DNA from 2 places in the Lactobacillus sp. M0390 genome. Region 2 is predicted to be linked to the other one. Evidence: riboswitches for the same ligand, from Rfam matches in the RefSeq annotation. Region 2 holds a riboswitch; the other holds the start of a gene.

Region 1 (7,631 bases), on a different contig from region 2:
AAAAAGGAGCTTCAATATCCTGACTTTGTTATCAACAAGGGTGAAAAAGTTTTGCTAACCGGTGATAGCGGCACCGGTAAATCCAGCTTGTTTAAAGCAATTTTAGGTGAAATTAAACCGTATCATGGTGAAATTATTTTTAAAACGGAAGAGGGCAAGCAATTTTCACCTGCTCCAAATGAAATTGGCTATTTAGCACAAGATCCCAAAGTATTTCCTGGTACGATTGCTGACAATATTACGATGTTCAAAAAGCAACTTTTAGATCAGGTACCCGACGTTCTTAACAAAGTTCAACTAACATCAGATGTGGCCCGTTTTCCGCTAGGGATCAATACTGAAGTTGACTTAGATCAAGGCAACCTTTCTGGTGGTCAACGGCAAAAAATTATTTTGGCAAGGGAAGAAATCTTTAAAAATGACATTGTTCTGTTAGATGAGGCTACGAGTGCAATTGATAGTGCTGCTACAGAGAAAATCATGCACGAGCTGACTACTTCTGACAAAACGATTGTAGTAATTGCTCATAATTTGAACGATAAAGTTAAGGCAATGTTTGATAAAGAAATTAAATTAGTAAGCAACAAAGAGGAAAAAGATGAATTTTAAAACATTTTATCGGACGAATCGCTTACGGGTGTGGGTAATTGCCTTTTCAAGTCTAATGCAGCCCTTTGTCTTAATTGCTGCTGCTTACCTTAATATGTTGGAAATTAACACTTTACGAGACCATAATAAAAAGGCTTGGCTAATAATCGTGCTTGCCTCATTACTGGGCTACCTGCTCTCCAACTTTTTTGATATGGTGTCCAACTATCTACTAGCTACTCATATTAGGGAATTTAATCAGCAATTAAGGGGCAAGATTCTTAGGCATCTTTATGATGAAAAAAGAACTTATCAAGTCGCTGAAGTTGAGAATCAACTGACAAATGATTTGAACATGGTAAATGATCAGTACTTTAACTTGCTACCAACTATCTGCAATTTTCTTGGCTATATTATTTTTTCCGTAATTGCATTGTTGACGATTAATTGGACGCTGTTAGTGATAACTCTACTAACAGTCTTATGCTCAATATTTTTGCCTAAACTAATTGATAAGCCAATTCAAAAGGCAATGGAGAATGTGTCGCTTAAAAATAGTCAATATTTAGATTTGATTGAAAAATGGCTCAGTGGAATTACCGAATTGCAACGTTATGCAGCGGGCGAACACTTAATGAAGGTGATGCATGTAGGTGCAAAAAAGTTGGAGGAGGCAAAACTAAACCAAACTGCGAAACAGCAAGTCTTATCAATTATTACTGGGAGTATTTCGCAAATAATGATTTTTGCCTTATTTATATGGACAGGGGTGCTAATTAAAGGGCATATGGCTCCTTTCGGTGCGATTGCTGTTATCGGTAATTTTAGTACGTACATGTCTACTGGAATTGAATATTTACCATTTTATCTAGGCTTAATTAAGGGCACTAGTTCATTAAGAGACAAGATTACCGTGGAAACTTTACCTGTAAGAGAGCATAGTGAAACTGAAATTCATGAAAGTCCCTACGCCTTCAGGACAAAAGACTTAGCAGTGAAATTTCAAAATGGTGAAGCCCTAAAATTTCCAGATATTGAGGTCAAGTATGGTGAGAAAATTTTACTTACTGGTGATAGTGGAGCAGGTAAATCAACCTTATTTAAATTGATTCTAAACTTTCTTGCGCCTAGCTCTGGGCAACTTGAGTTTATGAATCAAGCAGGTGAAATTATTGAACCTGATCTTACTAAGATCGGTTATATTGCACAGGATCCTATTTTGTTCCCAAGCACTATTAAAAGTAATATTACAATGTTTAACGATCAGCTGGATGGCCTGGCTGAAATAGTAGGTCAAAATATAGGGCTCACTGATACATCATCTTTTGCACAAGGTCTTAATACTGAAATTAATCTGCAAAAGCTGAATATTTCCGGTGGTCAAAGACAAAAAATCATTTTGGCACGTGCACAGGTTCATGATAGTAATATTTTATTAATTGACGAGGGAACCAGCGCGATTGATCAAACAGCAACACTGGAAATCTTGCAGCAGCTATTGCAGAAGCCCAACACCGTTATTTTCATTGCACATAACTTCAATGAACATATGAACAGCATGTTTGATCGAGAAATTCATTTGAGTAAATAAAAATAGTTCCAAAAAGTATTAACTTGATGGAACTATTTTTTGTTACTTTAAGGTAAACAGTGCAAGGTTGACTAATATTAAGATGACACCACTCCATAGCCAATCACTGGCTTTAAGTGGCACGGCAACAATCACCGAGCGTTTCGCACTTTCGACGTAGCCATGAGATTCCATTCCTTGCGCCAGATTTTCAGCTGAATTCAGCGCTACCAAGATGGCTTTGAAGTATAAAACAGGTGACCAAAAACTGAGGTAAACTCCGCGCATCATTCCAGCAATGCGAATTTGCTTAACTGCTCGTTTCATTTGGGGGATGATATTTAATGCGGCCAAGACGCCATAAGCAAACTTACTTGGTAAATGAAAATTCTGTTCGAGTGAACGGGCTAATTCTTCTGCAGTTGTTTTGATTGATACGCAACAGATTGTTAGTGTGTAGACATAAATACGGCTAGACAGACTGAGTGCATTTTCGAGGTTAGGCTGCGGGGCAAACCAGTAAAGAGTCGCAAAAATGGTGAATGCCGCAATTAATGGCGTAAGCAGGGTAAATAATAGACTTTTAAATTTGATTTTTTGCGTAAGTAAATAGACAACAGCAAAAACAATTACCAATAAGTTGGTTGTTAAACTAGTTTTAAGCGATAACTCAATTGAAATGATTAGTGCTAAAAGAAATTTGAAACTAGGATTCATCTTTTACCTCACTTATTACTGTATGTTAAATAATGATTACTAAAAACTAAATGGTAGTCACACCAGTCGGCAAGATTAGTTAATTCATGACTGATAATAAGCAACGTTTGGTGCCGTTGTTTCTGACTCTCATGCAATAAGTTCATGACCTTTTGTGCCGATTCATGATCTAAGCCACTCAATGGCTCATCAATCAGTAACACTTTTTGGCTGGAAATTAACATTAATAAAATCTGCAACTTCTTTTGTTGACCGCCTGAAAGAGAATAGACAACTTGATCTTTGGTTTGACTTAAGTCGAGATAATCCAACATCTCGGCTATTTTTTCTTTTGTAAAGTAGCTGTCTTTTGCTTGCTTCAGACTGAGCTTGATTTCGTCTTCAACCGAAACGGCAATAAATTGGTCAGTTGCGGTTTGAAAAATTTGCCCAACTTCCAGTAAGTATTTTCTTGTCGTCTGGTTACGGATTTCCCGCTTGTCGTAGGTAATACTTCCTCTGTACGGGAGCATTTTAGTCAGAACATTAAATAATGAAGTCTTGCCAACACCGTTGGCACCGGTAATTAGTGTTGTTTTGCCAGCAATGATGTTTAGATGGTCTTGCTTTAACAGAATACGATTTTGTTCAACTTGAGCATTAGTTAAAACAAAACATGGAGTTTCATTTTCAGGAAGGGCAAAAGTATAAGTGTGTTCCTGTTGACTATCATGCAATAGTTCATTTTTACTTGCTTCATCTAGCAGCGTGACATTATCACGTTTAAATTGAAACAAGTAGTCACAAATGTTTTCATAGCCAGTCAAAACATGGTCAGTTAAAATAATCGTTTTTCCTTTATCCCTTAAATGCGCCAATTTAGTAATTAAAAATTGACGTGCTTCAGGATCGCAGCTAGCAAACGGCTCATCAAGTAAAAACAAATCAACATCCATTGCGACTAAGACAGCTAGTGCAACTCGTTGTTGCTCACCACCCGATAGTGTCGTTATTTTCTGATCCAGTAACTGTTCAATTTGCGTAAACTTGGTTGCATCGTTAAGTCGCTCTAGATATTGATCACTACTTAGTTGTAAATTTTCGAGAGCGAAAATTATTTCTTCTCGTGGAGTTGCCATAGTAAACTGCTCACCGGCATTTTGAAACATCATCGCGGAACGTAATCCATCTAGTTCAACTGTTCCACTAACTTTACCAGCATATTTAGGATAAAGGCCGGCTAAAATTTTTAACAAAGTGGACTTACCACAGCCAGTAGGCCCAATGAGTAGCGAAAATTTGCTAGTTGGAATTTCGAGTGTAATGTTATTAAGTATTTTCTGTTGCTCGTCGTATGAAAATGAGAGCTGGTTTGTTCTGATCAATTTTTCTTACCAAGATAAATAAAAAGCCATTGAACAATGATGTTCAACGGCGCAAAATAATTAGTTTCCCTTCGCTGGCATTGTCCAAAGCAGGTTCAATGGGTATATTCTCAGCCTAACGGCACCCCTTTAGTATATTCATGATTATTATACAAAAAGAACCTAGTACTTGTCTAGATTGCAGCAAGAAGTGAAAAAAGCATACGGGTTTTTGTTAAAAATGATAGCTCAAGTCCAACTTAGGGTTAAAAATTACGATATAATAAAATTATGAAAAAAAGATACTAATAGGCGGGTGATAACTATGGCAACGGTGAAACAGGAACAGTATTTAACAAGTGTAATTGATGCAACTACTTCTGATTCCAATGAAATAAGATTGAGTCCAGGCAGTAATGACTTTGACTTGTTTACAATTAACCTCGAAAATCATAACGGCGGGGTCCATCGTTATCAAACAACAGGACTAACGATTCTTTATGAAGCTGTTGGGACTACAAAAACCAAAATTAACGGTCAGGCGTTCACGATTTCTGCTGGTAATATTATTCTTTTGCAAAAAAAGAGTGAATATGAAGTGGAAAAGCAGGGCAAAAAAGATTTACTAGTTAAAATAGAACTTAGTCAAAGGCTGTCCGAACAATTTACTTTAAAAAAGAAACAGTACTTTAGTGAACAAGAAAAAGCTGTAATTGATCACATCAGTAAGCTAATGACAACAAACAGACTATTAAATTTAAATTGTTCAGCAATGTCGAGCTCTGCACAAATAATGAAAAAGATTATCGATGAATATCTTAATCAGAATCTTTTTGTTGAAAACATGGTGCTTGCCGAGCTTAGTATCTTATTTGTAGCAGCACTTAGAAACAAGGACTTTGAAAAGGCGCCGACTGCTGCACCTAAATTTGCACAAACAGCCTTGGAACAATACATTGATGAGAACTTTGCCGATGTTACTTTGAATGAAGCGGCCAAGCATTTTGGCTTGAATCCGAATTATTTTTCGACCTTGGTTAAGCAGAAGACTGGTAAAAGTTTTGTCGAACACGTTGACGAGAGACGAATGCAAGAAGCGCGCAATTTACTTGCCCGTCCCGACATTTCAGTCAAGGAAATTATTACTAGGGTAGGCTACAATGGAAAATCATTCTTTTATAAAAAGTTTGGTGAGTACTATCATGAAACGCCTGTTCAAATGCGGGCTGAACTGTTTAGACAGGCCAATATTAATCTGAAATAAAATGAGCAAAAAATGCACCCCTATTAAGGGATGCATTTTTTAATAACTAAAATTACATTTTTTCTAACCGCTCAATTCGGTCCTTTGTAGGTGGATGACTATCAAATAAATGTGTAGTACCCCTTTTATGAAGTGGGTTTTCGATGTACATTCCTGCGCTACTTGGATCTGCTTGTTTCATTGGATCGGAACCATCAATTTTTTCCAAAGCAGATATTAATCCTTGCGGATTACGTGTTAATTCGACTGAGGAAGCATCTGCTAAGTATTCGCGATTACGCGATAATGCCATTTGCGCAAGACTAGCACAAAGTGGTCCCAAAATAAGAACAAAGATAATCGCAACAATTTTAAAAACCATTACAATAGCGTTGTTACTATCATTGTCACTATCACGATCATCATCAATCCACCAGATATAGCGGCTGGCAATACCAGATAAATATGAAATAACACCTACTAAAACAGCGGCAATGGTTGAAACTAAAATATCATAGTTTCTAATGTGAGAGATTTCGTGTCCTAAAACGCCTTCGAGTTCTTCACGATTCATCATGTCGAGGAGTCCTTGTGTAACTGCCACTGCTGAATGCTCAGGGTCCCGCCCTGTTGCAAAGGCATTTGGACTAGCATCATTAATGATGAAAACACGCGGCATCGGAACTTTACCAACAAGAGCCATGTCTTGAACAACATGCCATAACTCGGGATTGTCGGCTTCATGAACTTCTTGGGCATGATTCAAGCTCATTACTAAGTTAGCTGGATTGGGCAAAACTATTAGTAAATAGATTGCACAAGCAACAAGGGCAATAATCAGCCCCAAGATTGGATTGTCCGCAAAAAGATAGCCGAATCCAACGCCAGCAAGAGCTAAAATGAGCGTAAACACCACCATGATGCCAGCTGTTTTTCGTTTATTACGAGCAATTTGTTGAAATAACATGAGATTAGTATCTAAAATTTAACCTTAGGAACTTCTTTTTCAGCTTCGGCTGTCTGCAAGTAATCAACCTTTTTGAAGCCGTGGATTCCAGCAACAATATTTGAAGGGAAGGTTAATAGCTTTTGATCGTAAAGAGCAGCAGATGAGTTGTAAAGCTGTCTTGAATAAGCAATTTTGTTTTCAGTGTTAGTTAATTCTTCTTGCAATTTAGCAAAGTTTTGGTTTGCTTTTAAGTCAGGATAGTTTTCTGATAAAGCAAAAATAGTTTTTAAGCTATCTGAAAGCTGATTCGATACCTTTAAAGTTTCAGCGTGATCATCACTAGGAATGTTAGTTAATTGATTACGCAGTTGAACTACCTTTTCTAGTGTCTCACTTTCATGCTTAGCATAACCTTTGGTGGTTTCAACTAAGTTAGGAATTAAGTCGTTACGACGCTTTAGCTGAACATCAATTTGACTCCAAGCTTCGTCAGTATATACTTTGGCTTTTTGCAAGCCATTGTAGATAGCGATATAAATTGCCAATATTAATACGACAATAATTACTGCTATCCAAATTGTTAAGGTAAGATTAGACATTGTTTTTCCTCCTAGAATAATATTAGTTAATTATAACTGATAACTGTGCACTTGAATATAAAAAAAGGCTTTACACAGCGTTTACTGGTAAAACCTAATAAATAATTAACTTTTAAACTAGGAGCAGTACCCAGCCAATTAAAGTCAAAATAAGCAAACCGGCGAACTGCATCACAATCCATTTTTTAAAAAAATCACCGCGTGAAACTGAGGCATTTTGTGTAAAGGTCTTGAGTACTAGCATGTTAGCCATTGAGCCAATTGGTGAGCCAAAGCCACCGATATTAGAGCCTAGAAACAGTGCCTTGGCGTGAGTGGTGAACTTACCGACTAAGATAGTTGCAGGTACGTTACTGATGACTTGGCTTGAGAGGATGGAAGTAAAGTAGGTAGAAGTTTCAGAATTCACCGTTGCGTGAATTAAACTAACGACGATTGGAATTTGTTGGATATCACTAATGAAAATAAAAAAGCAGGTAAAAGTTAGTAATAGCGCGTAATCCACTTTTAGTAAAATTTTGGGATTAATTAGTAGAGCCAAGATAATCGCAACAACCATTGGAATTACTACATTGATAACTTTAAAGACACCCAAAAAGAACAGAGCGAAAACTGCGGTAGT
Region 2 (7,631 bases):
TAACGAATCAGGTTTTGTAGCACAGATGATTCGTACCTTGGAGAAAGTCGCAAAAACAAACTAAACTAATTTTAAAATCATATTCTAAATAAAAGTAAACTCCTAAACTGAGACCAACAGTTTAGGAGTTTTTTGGTAATTAAATTATATCAATCAAGCTATTAGCGTTGAACATAGAATATGTGTTAAGAGCTTGTATATTTTATTTATGCCATGGTGCTTGCAGCATCTGAGTGACTGTTTGCTTGATATCATTACTTTGCGTAATCATAGAAATAACTGAAGCACCAGCTGCATTGGTCTGTGCAATTGCAGGTAAATCTTTTTCTTCGATTCCACCAATTGCAACAATAGGTCTTGAAGAGTGTTTTACTAGTTTGCTTAGCCCTGCAAGACCAATTACTGGGTCAGCATCATCTTTTGACTGAGTTGCAAAAACTGGACCACTACCATAGTAATCAATTCCTTCAATTTGATTAGCAGTTTCAATTTCGGCTAATGTTGAGCATGAATAGCCGACAAACATCGTATTTTTAGCTTCTTTTATTACCTGGGAAATATTTTCGTCGTCTTGACCTACGTGAATTCCTTCGGCATGGACACTTTTAGCAAGTTGAACATCATCATCGATGATAAATGGGACATTATATTTTTGACAAAGATGGTGTAATTCTTGTGCCATAGCTAGTCGCGCTGATTTGTCTGAAATTGAATTTATGCCTTTTTCGCGAAATTGATATGCAGTAATTCCAGCTTCTAGAGCTTGCTCGAGAAGACCTGGTAGTGTTTGATTTTGTTGTAAATCTTGAGTACCACAAATAAAATATGCCTGTAGAAATTTGGGATTAAATTTTTTCATTTTTGCCTCACTTATTTTGCCCAATGGTTGAGAGGGCCATGACCATGACCAACTTGAATAGTCTGCTCAATTGTTTTAGTAACATATTTTTTAGCAAGCTGCACAGCATCAAGTAGTGGGTGCCCAAGCGCTAGCTGTGCAGTGATAGAGGCAGCGAGAGTATCACCAGTGCCATGTGTACGCTTGGTATAAGAACGTTCACCACTGAGCCAACAATCACTATTATCTTCAAGCAGAAGATAGTCGCGAACTATTTTACTATTGGAATGGCCACCTTTAATTAAAACATTTTTAACCCCTAAATCACGTAAAACTTGTGCCAGTTTAGGATAGTCTTCCTCATTCTTAGCATGAATTCCGGTTAGAACTTCTGCTTCTGGTAAATTGGGAGTAATTAAATTAGCTAGTGGCAGAAGCTCACTCTTAACAGTTTCAACTGCATCTTCACTTAGAAGAGGTGCCCCACCTTTAGCCACCATTACAGGATCAACCGTAATAGGTCCAAAATCATATTCTTGTAGGTTAAGTGCTACTTGATGAACATGTGCAGCATCACCGAGCATACCAGTTTTACAAGCTCTAATTTTAAAATCAGAAGCTAAAGAGCTGAACTGTGCATCAATCATATCTAGTGGCATTAAAAATGAGTCTTGTACACCAAGTGTGTTTTGAGCAGTCACTGCTACAACTACAGCAGTACCAAATACATTTTGCATTTGAAATGTTTTAAGATCAGCCATGATTCCAGCACCACCACCTGAATCGGTACCTGCAATAGTTAAAACTTGTGGGAAAGAATTAATTTCTTCTGTCATTAAGAAGCCTCCTAATCAAACTTAGCGACATTTTCAATTTGAGAAATGCTTATTTTAGCTAGATAATCCATGAGATACATACTGAAGGTACCAGGACCAACTTCAGTATGTTCTTGCGCTAATAATTCACCTGTTGCTGAAAAAACAAGAGTTGCTGTTTGAGCAGCTTCAAATGAATCGGGACAAATTGCTGCAAAAGCGGCAACGATACTGGATAGCATATCACCCGATCCTACATGTGCCTGAAATAGTGGCGTGCCATTATAAATGTGAGCTATTTTTTGCCCATCACTAATGGTGTCTGTTGCACCACTTGCAATAACTACACAGTGAAATTTTTTAGCAGTTTCTTGGGTGATTTGATCGACGTTTTCATCTCCAGTACCTGCATCAATTCCTTTGGCGTTCCAATTAAAGCCTCCTAAAGCGGCAATTTCACCAACATTTCCACGAATAATACTGACAGGGAAATTAGCTAATAGATTGTTAGCCGTATCTAGGCGATATTTGACGGCTCCTACGGCAACTGGGTCCAAAACGATGGTTTTTTGGTAACGAACAGCTAGCTGCATTAATTTGCTTATTTGTTCAATCTGCAATTTAGTCAAGGTTCCTAAATTAATAGCCAGACTTGAGGCCATTTGGACCATCTCATCAGCTTCAGCGATTTCTTTACTCATAATTGGTGATGCACCAAGCGCATTTAATCCATTAGCCACATCTTGAACGGTGACAAAGTTTGCAGCGTTAAGGACAACTGGGTTGGTTTCACGTAATTTAGTTAAAAGGTTAAGTTTCATGTATATCTCCTAAAAATACTTGCCTCGTTTTAAAGCTATGAAAAAAGCTTTGACACGATTTTAGGAGTGTCAAAGCAGTTAAAGAGCCTATTTGACACGTTCCTACGCAAGAATTAGCTTACAGGTTCAAAGGGTTCAAAATATAAATTTTATCTCAGCCAAAGGCACCCCTCGTGTTATCGCTTTCAATTATACATGCTTTTAAAAACCAAGACAATAAGTATTTATCTGAATTTGCTGATAAAAAAATACTAGGGTAAACTAAGAGAAATTTAAACACTATATTATTATTTATTAGGTATTAGGGAGAACAAAGATGGTTGAGTTTACGGATCAACTGCATCAATTAGTTAGTGACTTGTGGATTAAAAGTGAAAAGCAGCCATTCATCATCGAATTGCAAAGTGGAGAATTACCACTTGCTAAATTTCGCTTTTATTTGCTCCAGGATCGATACTATTTATCTGAGTTTGCCAAAATTCATCAGTTAATTGCAGAGCAAACTACAGATTTAAATATTAAAAACTTTGTGCTGGCAAGCGCAGAGGATCTTCAAGAATCCGAAGTAGAGGTGCGCAAGCAGTTTTTCAAAGAACTTAACATTACAGATGATGAAGTTGATACTACAATAATTGCGCCAACTGCATATGCGTACGTTAATCATCTCTACCTAACATTACAAAGAGATGGCTTAGCTGGAGCTTTGTGTGCAATTGCACCATGTTATTGGCTTTATCAAGAAATTGGTCATAAAATGGCTAAAATAGGATCGCCGGTGAAGTATTATCAAGAATGGATTGATACATACGACAGTGACTGGTATGCAGTTAATGTAAAAAAACTGTTAGCATTGATTAACCAGCTCGCAACCAATGTCCCTAAAAAAGAACTTGCTAAAATGAAGGATGCATTTTTAAGAAGCAGCTACTATGAACTAAGATTTTGGCAAATGGCTTATAATCAGGAAGAATGGAAGTAATTGATACTTATCAGTTGTATGATTTTTAATAAGCAAAAATAGCTCCGAAAATAATTCGGAGCTATTTGTTTTCATTATATTTATGCGCTAACTCGTTCATCATGCCAAGATAAAATCATTTTGACAATTGCATTAGCAACATTGAGATTTTTTAAGAGAGGACCATGTGAATATGTTCCGATGAAATTGCGGTAGCGGAGCCCCTCAACGTGATCTTGAGGATTATTACCATAACCTTCAATCATTTCACCCAGGGGATGTAACTTATCTGAATCATCAAAATAAGTCTGACCGGAGTGATTTTCAAAGGCTCTAACTTCGCCCCATTCACTCATATAGCGAGTATCGCCAATCATTCGCTTATCTGCTTTAAAAACGGTATGAAACGGTAAAATGTCTAGGCCCTTAATTGTGACACCAGAGTTAGTTTTGTAATAGGTGCCAACAAGCTGATAGCCACCACAAACTCCTAGCATCGGCTTACCGTCATTGATGTATTTAGTTAAAGTTTCCTTGTGTCTTGGCAAGTCCTTAGCAATGACAGTTTGCTCAAAGTCCTGACCACCGCCAAAAAAGACGAAGTCGTAGTCAAAGGCATTAAATTCATCACCTAAAGAGACGTTATCAATTTGGGTTGAATAGCCTTGCTTTTTTAACAAGTAGCGAATGATTTTGACATCTCCGGAATCACCGTAAGTATTCATCAAATCTTCGTATAAATATGCAATTTTAATTGTTTTGTTTGCCATAAAAAACACTCCAACTATTACTATCTCGTTAAAGTATATCTTAAAGGAGCAGTAGGGGCAAAAGATAATTACTTCGTATCTTCTTGTGCTGCGAAATGATTAATTGGACCATATTTTGAGCCAACTTCAATTGGATGAGCAATTGCTTCATAAGTAAATTCCTTGGCAATCTTGACACTATCAAGAATAGAATTGCCTTTAGCCAATTCAGCGGCAATAACGGCGGATAAGGTATCGCCTGTACCGTTAATTCTTTCAGTATTGATGAAAGGCTTGGTGAATTCGTAGAACTTACCATCTTCAGCTAGTAACACGTCAATTACCTCAGACTGGCTAGTATCGTCATGGCGGCCCTTCATTAAAACATTTTTAGCACCCATTGATTGCAGTTTCTTAGCACCTTGACGTACTTCATCTGATGTAGCTAATTCAAGTCCAGTTAACTTTTTCTGTTCATAAAAGTTAGGTGTAATGATATCAGCTAGTGGCATTAAGTCGTCTAAAAAGGCCTGATAAGCATCATCATCTAAGAGGGTATCACCATGTTTGGTCATAATAACGGGATCAAGAACAATTTTACCCATGTCATATTTGCGCAAATTTTCGGCAACACAGCCAATAACTTCTTTGTTGGCCAGCATACCAGTCTTTAATGCATCAATTTTGAAGTCGTCATTTAAGACTTCAAATTGCTTTTGGATAAATGGAATGGGCATAACCTCTTGTGCAAAAATACCAGTAGTATTTCCAGCAACTGCTGCAGTTAGTAATCCCATTCCGTACACTCCACGTGCGTAAAACGAGTGGAGATCGGCAGTCATGCCTGCACTACCATCGCTATCGTTTCCCGCGATGGTTAGAGCAATAATTTCTTTTTTCATTATTATGTATCCTCTTTTTAATCAAAACTTTATGTCCCAAGTATAACGTAAAACAGGTGTAATGTTATAATTATTTCTTGTAAAAAAAGCGGCAAATAGTAGAATTGTAGTAAATCGCTTTCTTCTAGGAAGGAAACACAACACAATATGTTAAAAGAATACATTATGGCAATTGATGAAGGTACAACATCAACTAGAGCAATGATCTTTGATCATGAGGGCCACAAGGTTTCTGCTTCACAAAAGGAATTTTCACAGTATTTTCCGCAACCCGGTTGGGTTGAACATAAGGCCGAAGAAATCTGGCACGCTGTTCAAACTACCATTGCTAATACCATTATAAATTCGGGTATTCGCCCAGAACAAATTAAGGGAATTGGGATTACAAATCAGCGTGAAACGACTGTTATTTGGGATCGAAAAACTGGTAAACCAATTTATAATGCAATTGTTTGGCAGTCAAGACAAACCACAGAATTGGCGGAGAAGCTCAAGGCTGATGGTTATGGTGAAATGATTCATAAGAAAACTGGTTTAATCATTGACCCGTATTTCAGTGCAACTAAGATTCGTTGGATTTTGGATCACGTTGAGGGCGCACAAGAAAAAGCAGAAAAGGGAGATCTTCTATTTGGCACCATTGATAGCTGGTTATTATGGAAGTTAACTGATGGTGAAGCCCACATTACGGATTACACCAATGCATCAAGGACAATGCTTTTTAATATCCACGACTTAAAGTGGGATGATGACATTCTTGAATTACTCAACATTCCTAAGAAAATGTTGCCGGAAGTTAGATCAAACTCTGAAATTTATGGCTATACAAAGTCTTACCGCTTTTTTGGTGGGGAAGTACCAATTTGTGGTATTGCAGGTGACCAACAAGCAGCACTAGTTGGCCAGTTGGCATTTAAGAAGGGTATGGTTAAAAATACTTACGGCACCGGCTCTTTTATCGTTATGAACACTGGTGAAGAACCAACCGAGTCGGATAATAACTTATTAACTACGATTGCGTATGGTTTAGATGGTAAAATTAACTATGCGCTTGAAGGCTCGATTTTTGTTTCTGGTAGTGCTATTCAGTGGCTGCGCGACTCGATGAAGATGGTTAAAACGGCTGAAGAGTCTGAAAAAGCCGCTTTAGCATCCAAGTCAGAGGATGAAGTTTATGTTGTTCCAGCCTTTACGGGTCTTGGGGCACCGTACTGGGATTCAGAAGCTCGAGGAGCAGTGTTTGGTGTTACACGTGGAACCAATAAAAATGACTTTATTAAAGCAACGCTGCAATCCTTGGCATATCAGACCCGCGACGTTGTTGACACAATGCAAATTGATTCAGGAATCGAAATCCCAACTTTACGTGTTGACGGTGGCGCTTCAAATAATGACTATCTACTACAATTCCAAGCAGATATTTTAGGAATAAAGATTGAACGTTCTCAGACTTTAGAGACAACTTCGATGGGAGCTGCATTTTTAGCAGGCTTAGCAGTTGGTTATTGGAAAGATGTTGATGAACTAAAAGACGTTTTTGTTGTCGGTAAGACGTTTGAAAGTAAGATGGAAGAGTCAAAACGTAAGAAGTTATACCAAGGCTGGAAGAGGGCTGTTAAGGCAACTCAAGTTTTTGCTCACGGTGAATAAGTGCGATAATTAAGTAAAAAGGAGTTGAGCAAATTGGCACATGATCGAATTGTAAAATTGGACGGACCGCTAAACTTTAGGGACGTTGGTGGCTATCAAAATAAGGCAGAACAAGCTGTTAAGTGGAATAAAATCTATCGTTCAGATTCCCTTAGTTCCCTATCAAATGAGGATAAAGAGCGTCTTGCGGATTTGCATGTGACAATCGACTGTGATTTGCGTTCGCAATACGAAAAGCAGTCTTCTCCTGATAAGGCTTGGCCAAATGTTCACTATGTTGACCTGCCAGTTTATTCTGAAAACCCGGAAGACCGGCCCAACGGACACAAAATGTTTCGTTTACTTCACCATATCCCAGATTTGAGCAATAATTTCATTGGTCGGATTTATCAGCAAACTTTATTAAGCGAGCACAGTCGGAAAATGTTTGCGCGCATTTTTACTGAATTATTGGAATTGCCAGAAGGGGATGCACTCGTCTACCATTGCAGTGCTGGAAAAGACCGTACTGGAATGGTATCGGCCTTAATTTTGATGGCACTCGATGTTGATGATGATACAATTGCACGGGATTATTTACTGACCAATAAGTTATATGACTTTGCGGTTTCACGTCAGCTACCAAGTAACGATGAAATAGCGCAAATGGTTGCAAAAATGAATGTCACCAAAGGAGAAGGGACAGCCATTAGGGGCATCACGGAAACCATCCGTGGTGGCTGGGGCGATTTTGCAACATTCTTTAAAAAAGAGCTTGGCTTTACAGATGCTGATTTAAGCCAATTAAAGGAAATGTATTTAGAATAAAAAATATTAATCAAAAAGCTGCTAGCCAATTTACTATGAAGAAGGCTAACAGTTTTTTAGTTTAAAATACTGATACGAAAGAAGAATCTAT

Evidence for each region. A riboswitch is a leader RNA that binds a small molecule or an ion and turns the genes downstream of it on or off. The one in region 2 is predicted to bind thiamine pyrophosphate.
Region 1: another riboswitch for thiamine pyrophosphate. It lies ahead of H3R25_RS07235 (ATP-binding cassette domain-containing protein); the one in region 2 lies ahead of thiM (hydroxyethylthiazole kinase).

The regions. Positions count from the first base shown of each region.
Region 1 is NZ_JACFPH010000003.1:174,442-182,072, reverse strand. It holds gene H3R25_RS07250 (ABC transporter ATP-binding protein) at 1-609, shown strand, start outside; gene H3R25_RS07245 (ABC transporter ATP-binding protein) at 599-2,179, shown strand; gene H3R25_RS07240 (energy-coupling factor transporter transmembrane protein EcfT) at 2,222-2,875, opposite strand; gene H3R25_RS07235 (ATP-binding cassette domain-containing protein) at 2,884-4,239, opposite strand; TPP riboswitch at 4,287-4,378, opposite strand; gene H3R25_RS07230 (AraC family transcriptional regulator) at 4,544-5,482, shown strand; gene htpX (zinc metalloprotease HtpX) at 5,535-6,428, opposite strand; gene H3R25_RS07220 (LemA family protein) at 6,440-7,009, opposite strand; gene H3R25_RS07215 (SLC13 family permease) at 7,122-7,631, opposite strand, start outside.
Region 2 is NZ_JACFPH010000002.1:374,941-382,571, reverse strand. It holds gene gap (type I glyceraldehyde-3-phosphate dehydrogenase) at 1-64, shown strand, start outside; gene thiE (thiamine phosphate synthase) at 203-859, opposite strand; gene thiD (bifunctional hydroxymethylpyrimidine kinase/phosphomethylpyrimidine kinase) at 871-1,674, opposite strand; gene thiM (hydroxyethylthiazole kinase) at 1,686-2,474, opposite strand; TPP riboswitch at 2,557-2,656, opposite strand; gene tenA (thiaminase II) at 2,791-3,453, shown strand; gene H3R25_RS05780 (type 1 glutamine amidotransferase) at 3,534-4,202, opposite strand; gene thiD (bifunctional hydroxymethylpyrimidine kinase/phosphomethylpyrimidine kinase) at 4,271-5,083, opposite strand; gene glpK (glycerol kinase GlpK) at 5,231-6,733, shown strand; gene H3R25_RS05765 (tyrosine-protein phosphatase) at 6,767-7,540, shown strand.